4 regions of the Streptomyces sp. NPDC002701 genome follow, and region 1 is predicted to be linked to each of the others. Evidence: riboswitches for the same ligand, from Rfam matches in the RefSeq annotation. Region 1 holds a riboswitch; each other region holds the start of a gene.
The links. Region 1 has a riboswitch for cyclic di-AMP ahead of ACFYXC_RS07035 (peptidoglycan DD-metalloendopeptidase family protein). Riboswitches for the same ligand answer to the same signal wherever they lie in the genome.
Positions count from the first base shown of each region.

Region 2: it holds a riboswitch for cyclic di-AMP, as region 1 does, so the genes downstream of both, ACFYXC_RS15855 (M23 family metallopeptidase) here and ACFYXC_RS07035 (peptidoglycan DD-metalloendopeptidase family protein) in region 1, are expected to answer to the same signal.
Region 3: it holds a riboswitch for cyclic di-AMP, as region 1 does, so the genes downstream of both, ACFYXC_RS28700 (M23 family metallopeptidase) here and ACFYXC_RS07035 (peptidoglycan DD-metalloendopeptidase family protein) in region 1, are expected to answer to the same signal.
Region 4: it holds a riboswitch for cyclic di-AMP, as region 1 does, so the genes downstream of both, ACFYXC_RS11570 (transglycosylase family protein) here and ACFYXC_RS07035 (peptidoglycan DD-metalloendopeptidase family protein) in region 1, are expected to answer to the same signal.

Region 1 is NZ_JBIAQL010000002.1:614,423-617,872, reverse strand. It holds gene ACFYXC_RS07040 (SGNH/GDSL hydrolase family protein) at 1-228, opposite strand, end outside; gene ACFYXC_RS07035 (peptidoglycan DD-metalloendopeptidase family protein) at 471-1,430, opposite strand; cyclic di-AMP (ydaO/yuaA leader) riboswitch at 1,435-1,591, opposite strand; gene ACFYXC_RS07030 (alpha-galactosidase) at 1,892-3,450, opposite strand, start outside.
Region 2 is NZ_JBIAQL010000005.1:18,158-21,607, reverse strand. It holds gene ACFYXC_RS15870 (dihydrofolate reductase family protein) at 1-137, shown strand, start outside; tRNA gene ACFYXC_RS15865 (tRNA-Met) at 206-279, shown strand; gene ACFYXC_RS15860 (PP2C family protein-serine/threonine phosphatase) at 470-1,657, shown strand; cyclic di-AMP (ydaO/yuaA leader) riboswitch at 1,990-2,147, shown strand; gene ACFYXC_RS15855 (M23 family metallopeptidase) at 2,159-3,208, shown strand; gene ACFYXC_RS15850 (PrsW family intramembrane metalloprotease) at 3,318-3,450, opposite strand, start outside.
Region 3 is NZ_JBIAQL010000013.1:114,796-118,245, reverse strand. It holds gene ACFYXC_RS28705 (GntR family transcriptional regulator) at 1-629, opposite strand, end outside; gene ACFYXC_RS28700 (M23 family metallopeptidase) at 835-1,629, opposite strand; cyclic di-AMP (ydaO/yuaA leader) riboswitch at 1,642-1,798, opposite strand; gene ACFYXC_RS28695 (M16 family metallopeptidase) at 2,029-3,417, opposite strand; gene ACFYXC_RS28690 (M16 family metallopeptidase) at 3,414-3,450, opposite strand, start outside.
Region 4 is NZ_JBIAQL010000003.1:706,114-709,563, reverse strand. It holds gene ACFYXC_RS11580 (cytochrome P450) at 1-401, shown strand, start outside; gene ACFYXC_RS11575 (transglycosylase family protein) at 601-1,521, shown strand; cyclic di-AMP (ydaO/yuaA leader) riboswitch at 1,722-1,896, shown strand; gene ACFYXC_RS11570 (transglycosylase family protein) at 1,901-2,614, shown strand; gene eno (phosphopyruvate hydratase) at 3,022-3,450, shown strand, end outside.

The DNA.
Region 1 (3,450 bases):
CAGCTGGTGCGCGACGATCTGGTCGAGCAGCTTCCCGCGGACCGCGAGATTGGTGTACCTGAAGTCGCCCTCGGGCCGCCGGTCCGCGAGCAGCACCGCGAACCTGTCCGCCCATCCGACGTACGCCCCGTCCGGGCCGGGGTCGCCGACGCCCTCGGTGAAGCTGTCCCCCACCGCCACGTACGACCCGATCGGTGATCTGTTGTCGTTCTTCGAATCGTCTGCCACGTCGGCCCATGATTCACCTTCCGGTGTGAGCTACGCGACCGTAGGAAGGGGTTGACGACCGGTGAGAAAAGCCACGCGTCAAGTGTTGGTCAACCCCGGAATAACGGGCGCCTACACGAATCGTGCCGCGGCTCCCGGACACCGGCGTCACGGCATGCCGAAGGCCGGACCCCGGGGATCAGGGGGTCCGGCCTTCGGAACGGACGAGCCGGGCGGTACGGCCCGCGACTGCGGGCCCGGTCTCAGAGGGAGACGCCCTTGGCGCGCAGGTAGGCCAGCGGGTCCACGTCCGAGCCGTAGCCCGCGCCGGTGCGGATCTCGAAGTGCAGGTGCGGACCCGTGACATTGCCCGTCGCGCCGGAGAGGCCGACCTGCTGGCCCCCGGTCACGGTCTGACCGGCCGAGACGGAGAGGGAGGACAGGTGGGCGTACTGGGCGTAGTGGCCGTCGGCGAGCCGGATGACGACCTGGTTGCCGTACGCGCCGCCCCAGCCGGCGGAGACGACCGTGCCGGCGCCGACGGCCTTCAGGGAGGTGCCGGTGGGAACCACGAAGTCGACGCCGGTGTGGTAGCCGCTGGACCACATGCTGCCGGACATCTTGTACGGGGTGCCGACCGTGGGGCTCGCGACCGGCAGCGAGAAGCCGGTGGCGGTCGCGGTGGCCGCCGTCCTGGACGCCGTGGTCGTCGTCTTCTTGCTCGGGGCCGCCTTCTTGTCCGTGTCCGTCTTCCTGTCGGCGGACTGGCCGGACCCGGAGGTGCTGGAGCCGGTGCTCGGGGTGGCGGCGGCCTTGCCGCCGAGCGCGAGCTTCAGACCCGGGTGGATGAGCGACGGGTCACCGCCGATCGAGGTGCGGTTGTCCGCGTACAGCTTCTTCCAGCCGCCGGTGACGTCCTGCGTGTCGGCGATCTTCGACAGGGAGTCGCCCGACCGCACGGCGTACGTCCTGGTCGTGACCTTCTTGGCCTCGCCCTTTCGCGCTTCGGCCTTCTTCTCGGCGGCCGGAGCGGATTCCGGGGCTTTGCCCGCGGCATTCGAGGTACTCGGGACGGAGTCGGCGGCGGACTGCGGAGTCGCCGCGTGCGCTCCGGCCGCGCCGAGGAGCGGCAGGGCCAGTGCGGCGCCCCCGGTTCCGGCGGCGGCTATGGAGCGAGTGAGACGCTGGGCCTTGGGACGGCGGTGCTTACCCTTCGCGGGCATGACGAATTCCTCTCCGGCGCCTGCGAGGTGAGCTGTCGGGTGCGAGCTGGAGATGCCCGGCCGTGCTTGCGCGCGGCTTAACCCCTAGCCGTTCCGGAGACCGGAACAGGCGTCGTACCTGTGGGTCCCCCGCTCCTGCCTCGTACGGGTGAGTGCGGATTCCGGGCGGCGGCAGGATTGGGCGTCCGTCCGGATTGGAGGTGAACGTAAGCGACATGGAGAGGCGGGAACAACCTCTGGGGTTTCCTGTGTGCTCCGTTTTCTTGATCCCAGGTGTGCCTACCCGTCACCGTGTGTGAACCGGGGGACCGCCGCGTCCGCTGCGCCCCAGGAAACAAAGCGGACTTACGCGAGCATGGCGACAGCGGAACGTCACGACTATGACACTGCTCACCACGGCCGCCCCAGGAGCCCTCACCCGAGGGCGAGTTGGAACGAAAGCTCCATTACGGACACAACAGTCACATGCGACGCAGTCGGATAACTGCCGCATCCAGGTCCCCACGCAGCCCCGTCCGCACCCCGTGGTGCAACAGCACCGCACCCCGGTGCACTTCGCCCGTTTCGAGGCATTCGTACGACGCCCTCGCGTCGAGGCCGCGCAGCCTGAGCGGCGGAAGCGGTTCACCGTAGTGCTGCGCCTGGAGCCAGGCCAGGACGACGACCTCCGCGCCACGGACGTACTGCACGGCGCTCAGGCCGCCCTCGGGCGCCCGCAGCCGGTACAGGTCACCACCCTGCACGACGGGCCGGATCTCCTTGTAGAGCTCCACCCAGCCCCGCGCCTCGGCCAGTTCCCCGTCGCTCCACCGGGTCAGGTCGCCGCCGACTCCCAGCACGCCGGTCATCGCGCTGACGAACCGCAGACGCAGCGAGCTGACGCGTCCGTTGAGCTGCGTGTTCGGGCTGTCGGTGACCCAGGCGGCCATCACCCGCGCGGGATGCACCTGGCTGAACCCGTGCTGGATGGCGAGCCGGTCGAGCGGGTCCGTGTTGTCGGATGTCCACACCTGGTCCGTACGGGACATGATTCCGAGGTCGATCCGGCCGCCGCCGCCCGAGCAGGATTCGAAGGCCACTCCCGGATGGGCCGCCCGCAGCCGGTCCAACAGGGCGTACAGAGCGTGCACATGGTCCACCCACAGCCTCTGCGGGTACGCCTCGCCCGGCCAGCCCGCGTCGGTGAAGCAGCGGTTGAAGTCCCACTTCACGTAGTCGATCGGGGCACTGGAGAGCAGCGTGTCGAGCTGGTCCCACAGGTACTCCTGGACGTCCTCGCGGGCGAGGTTCAGGACGAGCTGATTGCGTAGCTCCGTCCTCTTCCGTCCCGGTTGGAACTGCACCCAGTCCGGGTGCGCGCGGTACAGGTCGCTGTCCGCGTTGACCATCTCGGGCTCGACCCAGACACCGAACCGCATCCCGAGCCCGTGCACGTGGTCGCCCAGCGGCTTGAGGCCGCCGGGGAAGCGGTCCGGATTGGGCGTCCAGTCCCCGAGCCCGGCCCGGTCGCTGGTGCGCGCCCCGAACCAGCCGTCGTCGACCACGAACAGCTCGACCCCCATGTCGGCGGCCCGGCGGGCGAGGGCGCGCTGTTGCTCCTCGGAGATGTCGAACTCCGTGGCCTCCCAGGAGTTGTAGAGCACGGGCCGGTATCGGTCCGCGTCCGGGATCACGTACGCGCGCTGGTACGCGTGCCAGGCGCGGCTCGCCCCGCCGAAGCCGCCGTCGCTCCACAGCCCCGCGAAGACCGGGGTGACGAAGCTCTCCCCCGGCTCCAGTCGCAACAGGCCCGAGTCGTCGTACCCGGCGCCGCCGGTGATCTGCACGCGCGCGTCCGGCAGTTGCGCCACCGCGATGCGCCAGGTCCCCGACCAGGCGAGCGCACACCCGTAGACCTCGCCCAGCTCCTCGGTCGCCGTGCCGTCCGCGTCCAGGGCGACCCACGGCAGGTGCTGATGGCCGGTGTGCCCGCGCCGGCTGCCGATGATCTTCTCGCCGTAGGTGAGTTCCGATCGCACCA
Region 2 (3,450 bases), on a different contig from region 1:
TCACCGCGTGGCGCGAGCCCGACACGTTCGTGGCGGCGGCGGACGGGAACGGCCTGCTGACCGCGGCCGGCGTCGACGTCCTGGTGCTCCCGGAGTACGAGGACGCGGCGAAGGCGCCCAACCGGCACCTCGGCTGAGCCGGCGTTCACCGCGCATTTACCCATGTGCTGCGCGTCCCGCGGATGGCGTACACTGGTCTCAACGACGCGGGGTGGAGCAGCTCGGTAGCTCGCTGGGCTCATAACCCAGAGGTCGCAGGTTCAAATCCTGTCCCCGCTACTGAAGACCTGAGGCCGGAATCCATGGGATTCCGGCCTCAGGTGTTTTCCCGTCCACGTCTCCCCGTCCATCGTCCGGGGGGCGTGCGCCCGCACGTCGGACGAGGTGGCGCTCACCCGCCCGGTCCCCGTCGGCTCGCCCCGCGCTCCCGCTCCCGGAACGCTGGACGCAGGCCGAGGGCAGGAGACAGGTGAACGGGCGTCGAGCGGGCGAGCAGCGGGCGCCGGGTTCCGCCGAGCCCTCCGCCTCCGCCGAAGCCTCCGCCGAGCCCTCCGCCGATCCGGCGCCCGGCTCCGTCGCGGCGCCCGAGAGGCGGTCCCTGTCGTACACCCGCGAATCCGTCCGCGTGCTGCCGGCGCTCCTGATCGTCGCGGGTGTCCTCTACGACCTCCTCACCCCGCGGTACTTCACCGCGGCCCCCTTCCTCACCGCCGCCCTGCTTGTCGCCGCACCGCTCCTGTCACTCCGCGCCACCGTGTGGACGGGCATCGCGGGGACGACTGCCATGGTCCTTGCGACCCTGCGGTTCACCATCGACGCGAGTGCCGTCACCGAGATCGCCACCGTGGCCACGGTCGCCTGCCTCGCCGTCGTCATCAACCGGCTGGTGACCCTGGGCAACGCCCGCCTCGCCTCCGCGCACGAGATCGCCGAGGCCGCCCAACGGGCCGTACTGCCCGAACCGGCCGCGCGGACCGGCGGGCTCGACCTCGCGGTCAGATACGTGGCGGCGCAGGCCGACGCCCTCATCGGAGGTGACCTGTACGCCGTGCAGGACACCTCCTACGGCGTCCGGCTCGTCGTGGGGGACGTACGAGGGAAGGGCATGGGCGCGGTGGCGGCCGTGGCCGTCGTCATCGGGGCCTTCCGCGAGGCCGCCGAACAGGAGGCCACCTTGGGGGCGGTCGCCCAGCGGCTGGAGCGGGCACTGACGCGCGAGGGAGTCCGGCGGGACAGCGTCGAGGTCTTCGAAGGCTTCATCACCGCCGTGCTCGCCGAGATCCCGCACGGCACCCAGGGCGTACGCCTGGTCAACCGCGGCCACCCCGGGCCCCTCCTCCTGCTTCCCGACGGAACCGTGCGCACGCTCGCCGCGGCGGAGCCCGCGCTGCCCCTCGGCATGGGCGACCTCGGGGCCTGGCCCGACCGCGTGCAGGAGGCGGAGTTCCCGTGCGGGGCCATGCTGCTCTTCCACACGGACGGACTCTCCGAGGCCCGGGACGAACGGGGCGACTTCTTCGATCCGGCGCGACGGCTGGCCGGGCGGTTCTTCACCGGCCCCGACGCGCTGCTCACCGAGCTGGTGGCCGATGTCGACCGGCACACCGGGGGCGGGAGCACGGACGACATGGCGCTGCTCGCCGTGCGACGGCCGTGATCCCGGCCCGCCGTGCCCCACACTGCGGGTGCTGCGTGCCGTGCGTGTGCGGCATGTGCTGCGTGGGGTGCGTGGGGTGCGTGTGGTGATTTTACGAGGGCTATATCACCTGCAGTAGTCGAATGACGCCCCTGCGCACAACGGCTGACACATCGTCAGCAAAATTGGTGCCCGTGAACGGCGATCGACTCGCCCGATTTACCCCGCTGACGTCCTGTTGGTCCAGGCCAGGAGCCGTAACGATCATCAAGAACAGCTTGGAATCAGGTGCCTCGGTCTATTAACGTTCGATAACGCAGCGCGGTCGTCCCAGCCGTCACAAGAGACGGCTCCGTGCGCACGCGCCGAATCCCGCAAGGGAACCGGGGAACCACCTACATGGGGTGAATCGCGTGTCTTTCGCGGTGGAGTACACCGCGGTTGACGCGCGTAGGAGACCTTCCTGCTCCGAACCCGTCAGCTAACCCGGTAGGCGAGAAGGAAGGAAAGGAGCGCGCCCACGTGGCGTCCAATCGGCCTGCGCCCGCACCCTCGTTCGTGCCGAACGAGTTGACGGGTGAGACCTCGGGTGAGAAGAAGCCCGACACCTTCGCCTTCGGTGCCCCCAAGGACGAGGAGACCTGGGAGGTCTGGAATCCCAGTGCGGACACCGTCCTTCCCGTCCGCGGCCGGCACCGCGTCTCCAAGCAGCGTGGCGGAGGACTCGCGCGCAGCTCGACCGTCCTGGGCGTCGGTGTCATAGCCGCCGTCGGCGCGGGCGGTATGGCCACCGCGCAGACCGGCAAGCCGCCGGTGTCGATCTCGGTCCCCGACCTGCCGAACGTGGGCTCGCTGATCTCGGACGACGAGGTCCCCGAGGGTTCCAGCACGCCGCTCACCGCCGCCGGCCTCACCACCGCCGACGCCGAGCAGGGCAACGCGGACGCCGGCGAGGCCCTGCGCGCCCGCATCATGCTCCAGGCCGAGCTCCAGCAGGACCAGGTCGACCGCGAGGCCCAGGCGGCCGCCGAGGCCGCCGCCGCGAAGAAGGCCGCCACGCTCGCGGCCAAGGAGCAGGAGGCGGCGAAGGCCAAGGCCGCCGCGGCCAAGGAGAAGAAGGAAGAAGAGGCCAGGGCGAAGGCCGAGGCCGCGCGCCTCGCCGAGCTCGCCAAGCAGTACACGCTGCCCACCTCCTCGTACACGATCACCTCGACGTACGGCCAGGCCGGTTCGCTGTGGTCCTCAGGCCAGCACACGGGTCTGGACTTCGCCGCTCCCACGGGTACCCCGCTCAAGGCGGTTCACAGCGGCACGATCACAGAAGCGGGCTGGAACGGCTCGTACGGCTACCGCACGGTGCTCACGCTCGACGACGGTACGGAGATCTGGTACGCCCACCAGTCGTCGATCGGCGTCAGCGTCGGGCAGAAGGTCAGCACCGGCGACGTCATCGGCCGTGTGGGCGCGACCGGGAACGTCACCGGCGCGCACCTTCACCTTGAGGTCTACACCAGCGGTGGTGCGCCGGTGGACCCGATGGCCTGGCTGCGGGGCAACGGGCTCAACCCGTAGCAACTCGGATCAACCCGTAGCAACTCGTACAGCAGCGGCTGTCTTTGTTCCATCGAGCCGGAACCCGAACCGAACGGTTCGGGTTCCGGCTCGTCTGTGACGACAGGGGCTAGGAGCGGTACGGGTTGTATGCCGGGTATCCCTGCGGGTACCCGTACCCGGGCCAGGGTGACGGCGCCGGGGGCGGGGCCGTCACCCTGGCTGCGTACTCCAGCGCCGGGCGGGCCGGCTCCCGGCGGGCC
Region 3 (3,450 bases), on a different contig from region 1:
CCGCCGGGAAAGCGCAGCCGGTGCGCGGTCGTCGCCCGCTCGGCGTGCAGCGCCGTGACCGACCGGGCCCGGTCGCTGTCGCCGCGGGCGACGGCGTCCACGATGGCCCCGTGCTCGGTCCACGACTCGGCGGGGTGCGCGGGCGCCTCGACCGAGTACATCCAGGCGATCTTGTGCCGCAGCTGGTTGAGCGTCGAGGTCAGCGCCGGGCTGCCGGATGCCTGCGCGAGCGTCTCGTGGAACCAGCCGCCGAGCGAGCGCAGATCCTCGCTGTTGCCCCGCCTGGCCCGCTCCTGCCCCAGCCTGACCAGGCCGCGCAGCACCTTGAGATGGGCCTCGGTGCGGCGCTGGGCGGCGCGGGCGGCGCCCAGCGGCTCCAGCAGCACGCGCATCTCCAGAAGGTCGGCGGCCTCCTGGTCCGTGGGCTCCGCGACGCACGCGCCCGCGTGCCGGCGGGTCACCACGAAGCCCTCCGCCTCCAGGGTGCGCAGCGCCTCGCGCACGGGGACCCGCGAGACGCCGTAACGGCGTGCGAGCAGTTCTTCGGTCAGCCGGCTGCCGCGCTCGTAGACACCCGCGACGATGTCGTCCCGGATCGCCGTGCATACCGAGCGCGCGGGAATACGCATGACCGGACCTCCGCCTTAATCCCCGCGAAACGCGGTCGATCGACGCCTGTTCAGCGACTCTATTGCAGAGAACGGGAAATTCCGAAGGCGGTTCGGAATCCATGGCTATTTTTTGGACACACGCCACTTCACCCCGCATCGAGGGGCATCGACCGGCGGAAGGCCCCGGCTCGGTGAGCCGGGGCCTTCCGCCGAGAGCCGTGGGTCAGACGTTCACTCCGTGCGAGCGGAGGTACGCGATCGGGTCCAGGTCGGATCCGTACTCCGCGGTCGCGCGCGCCTCGAAGTGCAGATGCGCCCCCGTGACGTTGCCGGTCGCCCCGGAGAGGGCTATCTGCTGCCCCGCAGTGACCGTCTGGCCCACCGAGACACCGATGGACGAGAGGTGCCCGTACTGGGTGTACGTGCCGTCGGCCATCCTGAGGACGACCTGGTTGCCGTAGGAGCCGCCCCAGCCGGCCTCCACGACGGTGCCGGAGCCCACCGCGAGCACCGCGGTGCCACTGGCGGCGTGGAAGTCGATGCCGGTGTGGCTGCCGGAGGACCAGACGGCGCCGCCGGCCTTGTAGGAGGTGGAGACGTACGAACCGGCGATCGGCGCGGTGTACGCGTTGAGGCGCTTGCGCTCGGCCGCACGGGCGGCGCGGGCCTCCGCCGCGCGCTCCTTCTCGGCCCTGGCCTCGGCCTTCGCCGCGGCCTCCTCGGCGCGCTTCTTCGCGGCGGCCTCGGCCTTCTCGCGGGCGGCGTCCTGCTCGGCGGCCTGCCGCTGGGCGGTGGCCTGTGCGTCTATCTCCTGGGCGACCGAGTCGCCGAGGGTGACGGCCTGGGTGAGGCCGGTGTGCCCGGTCTGCGCGACCGAGCTCTCCCCCGCGAACGCCGGGGCGGCGAGGGTGCCCACGACGCCGGTGGTGGCGAGGGCGGCGACGCCGACGGTCCTACGGGTCGTACGTGTCATGCGGCTGGGAAGACGGTGCTTCCCCGTGGCGCGGGTGAACGCCATGAAGTGGCTGGTCCTTTCCTTCCTTCTCGCCTACCGGGTTAGCTGACGGGTTCGGAGCAGGAAGGTCTCCTACGGACCCCCTTCGGGAAGGGCGTCCGATTCACCCCAGGGACGGTGGGTCCCCGGCTCCCCTGGCTCGCGCCGTACGGGGACTCGGCGATGACTGTCCGGTGCCGCGGGCGCGGCGCACTGCCTGACGAACAGCCGGACCGACGCTAAGCGGCGCCTCTTTCAAACGACAAACGGATCACCACTTTTGTAGCGCATGCCACAGAGCAGACAGGCAACCTCCCTACCAATACGGATAGATCAGGCAACCATGGACGAAGGCGGACAACGGCAGGCCCGGGCACCTCGTCGGTCGCCCGGGCCCACCCGCTGTCGGTCACCGGCCAGTCGCTACTCGGCCGTCACGACGCTGACTTCACCGATGCCGAGGGCCCTGACCGGCTCCTCGATCTGCGCGGCGTCACCGACGAGCACGGTCACCAGGCGGTCCACCGGGAAGGCGTTCACGGCTGCCGCGGTGGCCTCCACGGTGCCGGTCGCGGCGAGCTGCTGGTACAGCGTGGCCTGGAAGTCGTCCGGCAGGTGCTGCTCGACCTGGTCCGCGAGCGTGCCCGCGACGGCGGCCGCGGTCTCGTACTTCAGGGGCGCCACACCCACCAGATTCTGCACGGCGATGTCGCGCTCCGCGTCCGTCAGGCCCTCGGCGGCGAGCGTGCGCAGCACCTTCCACAGGTCGTCGAGCGCCGGGCCGGTGTTCGGGGTGTCCACGGAGCCGCTGATGGCGAGCATGGAGATGCCCGTCCCGTCCGGAGCGGAGCGCAGCACCTGCCCGAACGCCCGTACTCCGTAGGTGTATCCCTTCTCCTCGCGCAGGACGCGGTCCAGCCGGGAGGTGAGGGTGCCGCCGAGGCAGTACGTGCCGAGCACCTGGGCGGGCCACACGCGGTCGTGCCGGTCCGCGCCGACGCGGCCGATGAGCAACTGCGTCTGGACGGCTCCGGGACGGTCGACGATGATCACGCGGCCGGTGTCGTCGGCGGTCACCGACGGCACGGGACGCGCCTCGGCCTGCGATCCGGTCCACGCGCCGAGGGTGTCCGCGAGCAGGGCGTCGAGGTCGACGCCGGTGAGGTCGCCGACGATGACCGCGGTGGCCGTGGCGGGGCGTACATGCCTCTCGTAGAAGGCGCGTACGGCCGCGGAGTCGATCGCGGTGACCGTCTCCTCGGTGCCCTGGCGCGGGCGCGACATGCGCGAGTCCGCCGGGAAGAGCTGCCGGGACAGCTCCTTGGCGGCCCGGCGGGCCGGGTTGGCGGTCTCGTGGGGGATCTCGTCGAGCCGGTTGCGCACCAGCCGCTCGATCTCGCCGTCCTCGAACGCGGGCGCCCTGAGGGCGTCGGCGAGCAGGCCGAGCGCCTTGGGCAGCCGGGAGACGGGGACTTCGAGGCTGAGGCGTACGCCGGGGTGGTCGGCGTGGGCGTCGAGGGTGGCGCCGCAGCGCTCCAGCTCGGCGGCGAACTCCTCGGCGGAGTGCTTGTCGGTGCCCTCGGAGAAGGCCCTCGCCATGATCGTGGCGATGCCGTCCAGGCCCTTCGGCTCGGCCTCCAGGGGCGCGTCCAGGAGTACCTCCACGGCGACGACCTGCTGGCCGGGGCGGTGGCAGCGCAGCAGCGTCAGGCCGTTGTCGAGCGCGCCGCGCTCGGGCGCCGGGAAGGCCCAGGGCCGGGCCTCGCCGGCCTGGGGCTGCGGGTGGAACTCCATCGTGGCGAGCTCGGTCACTTGGCCGCCTCCTCGTCGGTGTCGTCGGTGGTG
Region 4 (3,450 bases), on a different contig from region 1:
AACTGCTCCGCTACGACGGGCCCGTGGAGCTGGCCACCTGGCGGTTCGCGACCGAACACCTCAGCGTCGGCGGGCAGGACATCGCCCCCGGAGATCCCGTACTCGTCGTGCTCGCGGCGGCCGACCGTGACCCCGACCGGTTCGGGGACCCCGACACCCTCGACCTCTCCCGGCGTGACAACCCGCACCTCGGTTACGGCCACGGCATCCACTACTGCCTCGGCGCGCCCCTCGCCCGGCTGGAGGGCCGGACCGCGCTGACCACGCTGCTGACCCGCCTGCCCGACCTGCGACTCGCGGCGGATTCCGCCGATTTGAGGTGGCGGGGAGGGCTCATCATGCGGGGATTGCGCACGCTTCCGGTGGAGTTCACCCCGGTCGCGAAGTCTGGCAGGCGGTAGCAGTCGGGGCACCTGAAGGTGAGTCTCCGTCAACTTTGTGATCTTCACGTTATCTACGCTGCATCGACTTGTGACAAGAGTTCGAGTGCCTATACGTTCACCCATCAATGCGGCAGGTCTCGCCGGTCGCAGCAGTCACGAGCGCAGCTCATCGCTGTGTCCTGTGCGTATTCCTTGCTGTCACGCGAAAGGCAATCGCATGCTCTCCGGGAACGGCCGTCATCGTCGCCCCCGCCAGGCTCCGGCGCTCCTCGTCGCCGCGGGCGTGACCGGATCGGCCATCGCGATCCCCCTGCTCGGCGCGACCGGCGCGAGCGCCGCCAGCGGCACGACCTGGGACGCGGTCGCCGAGTGCGAGAGCGGCAGCTCGTGGAGCGCCGACACCGGCAACGGCCTCTACGGCGGGCTCCAGATGACCCAGGAGACGTGGGAGGGGTACGGCGGCCTCGACTACGCGCCGAGCGCCGACCAGGCCAGCCGCTCGCAGCAGATAGCCGTCGCCGAGAAGGTCCTCGCGGACCAGGGGACGACCGCCTGGGCGACCTGCGGCCTGCTCGCCGGCCTGACCGAGGACTCCGACTCCGCGAACGTCGACACCGGCCTCGCCAAGGACTCCGCCGACGCGCCGTCCGACACGGACGGTACGGAGGAGAGCGGCGGCACGAAGTCCGACGCGTCCCTGGACAGCGGTCCGGCCTCCGTGGGCGACTCCGGCTCGGGCGCGCAGAGAACGGACAGCGGCTCCACGGGCGGTACGAAGAAGACCGACGACTCGGACAAGTCCGCCCAGAACGACGACGCTTCGACCGAGGTGGACACCGAGGGCTCCGGCCGCCACCGCGGTGGCAGCGCCGAGGCGGCCGACACCGCTCCCCGCGCGGACGACTACGCCGGCCGGCACGCCTCGCGCGGGGACAGCGACTCGCGCGTCCTCGCCCCCGAGGGCTCGTACGTGGTCCGCAACGGGGACAGTCTCTCGGCCATCGCCGACTCCCAGGACGTCAAGGGCGGATGGAGCGAGCTGTACGCCGCGAACAAGGACACCATCGGCGCCGACCCGAACCTCATCATCCCCGGTCAGAGCATCGTCGTCGACGACACGGCGGCCGCGAGCAAGTAGTGACCAAGGCGCCGAATCGGGCCAAAACCAGCGGTAGTTCGCGGTGAATGTCCGATTTGGTGAAGTGAGAGATGGATCTCAACCACCCTGATCGTCTTTGAAATTCGGCGGACCGCATGTCTACGGTCGTGACCGCTCGCCATTGGTGGGCCCCGACGGTCGCACGCCGAATCCTGCCAACGGCCGTACGGGAACAGTCGTCGCGTAAAGCGCCGTAGGCAGGAGCGGGGGACCCAGGTAAGTGCCGGACCCGGTCGTCGGGACGAGACCGGGCACGGCTTGGGGTTAAGCCGCGTGACAGCAGTGTCGCGCGGCCGGGCAACTCACTCGGCCCGAACCCGACAGCTCACCTCGCAGGCGTCGGTGAGGGGATCGCTTCATGCTGCTTTCGAACAAGGGCAAGCACCGCCGTCCGTCCAAGGCCACCCGCATCGCCACACTGGCCGGCGTCACCGGTGCCGCCATCGCCGCCCCGCTGATGGCGGCCGGCAACGCGTCCGCCGCGACCGCCTCCGAATGGGACACCGTCGCCCAGTGCGAGTCCGGCGGCAACTGGTCGATCAACACCGGCAACGGCTACTACGGCGGCCTGCAGTTCTCGGCCTCCACCTGGGCCGCGTACGGCGGCAACGCGTACGCCTCCACCGCCGACCAGGCGTCCAAGTCCCAGCAGATCGCCGTCGCCGAGAAGGTGCTGGCGAGCCAGGGCAAGGGTGCCTGGCCGAGCTGTGGCGTGGGCCTGTCCGGCGCCTCGACCGGCAACACCGCTCCCTCGGACTCCGGCTCGTCGAACTCGAACGGCTCCGGCCAGAGCACCTCGCAGCCGCAGCAGCGGCAGAACACGCAGCCCGCCGAGGAGCGTGCCTCGCGTTCGCAGGAGCGGCCGGCCGCGAAGAAGACCGTCGAGACCCCGACCGGCAAGAAGGTCAAGAAGGGTGACGGCGAGTACAAGGTCGTCAAGGGTGACACCCTCAGCGAGATCGCCGACAAGAAGAACGTCAAGGGCGGCTGGGCGAAGCTCTACAAGCTGAACGACGACATCGTCGACGACGCCGACTTCATCTTCCCGGGCCAGCAGCTGCACCTCAGCTGACCCCGGCGGTCGCGCCCCCTCGGCGGGCCGGACGTCGTCCCGGGTCGGGGTTCTGGCCGCTCGGCCCCGGCCCGGCCGGCGATCGCGTCCACAGCCGCGTCGCGACTGAACCACAGCGCTCTCACATCCGTGTCCTCCATGGTGGAGGCCGCGTGAGGGCCACCCCCGTCCCCCACGGGCTCCCCGCTCCGGTGCGTGTTCCCCCGTACGCACCGGGGCGGGGCTTTTTCTGTCCCCGTCTTTGTTCCGTTCGGAAACAATTTCCTCTCGGTTCCGTCCACGAGGCGGCCGGGGGCCCGGTGACGCCCGGCAGCCGGTTAGGCTCATCCCGCGGGGCCACCACGGCCTGCACCCAACCGGGCCTCCGGCCCGGCACAGCTTGCGTCACATCCCAGAAGGAGATGCTCGTGCCGTCCATCGACGTCGTCGTAGCCCGGGAAATCCTGGACTCCCGAGGCAACCCCACGGTCGAGGTCGAGGTCGGCCTCGACGACGGCAGCACGGGTCGTGCCGCCGTTCCGTCCGGCGCCTCCACCGGTGCCTTCGAAGCCGTCGAGCTCCGCGACGGGGACCCCAACCGCTACCTCGGCAAGGGTGTCGAGAAGGCCGTCCTCGCCGTCATCGAGCAGCTCGGCCCGGAGCTCGTCGGTTACGACGCCACCGAGCAGCGCCTCATCGACCAGGCGATGATCGACCTGGACGCCACCGACAACAAGGGCTCGCTCGGCGCCAACGCGATCCTCGGTGTCTCCCTCGCCGTCGCCCACGCCGCCTCCGAGGCCAGCGACCTGCCGCTCTTCCGCTACCTGGGCGGCCCGAACGCGCACCTGCTGCCG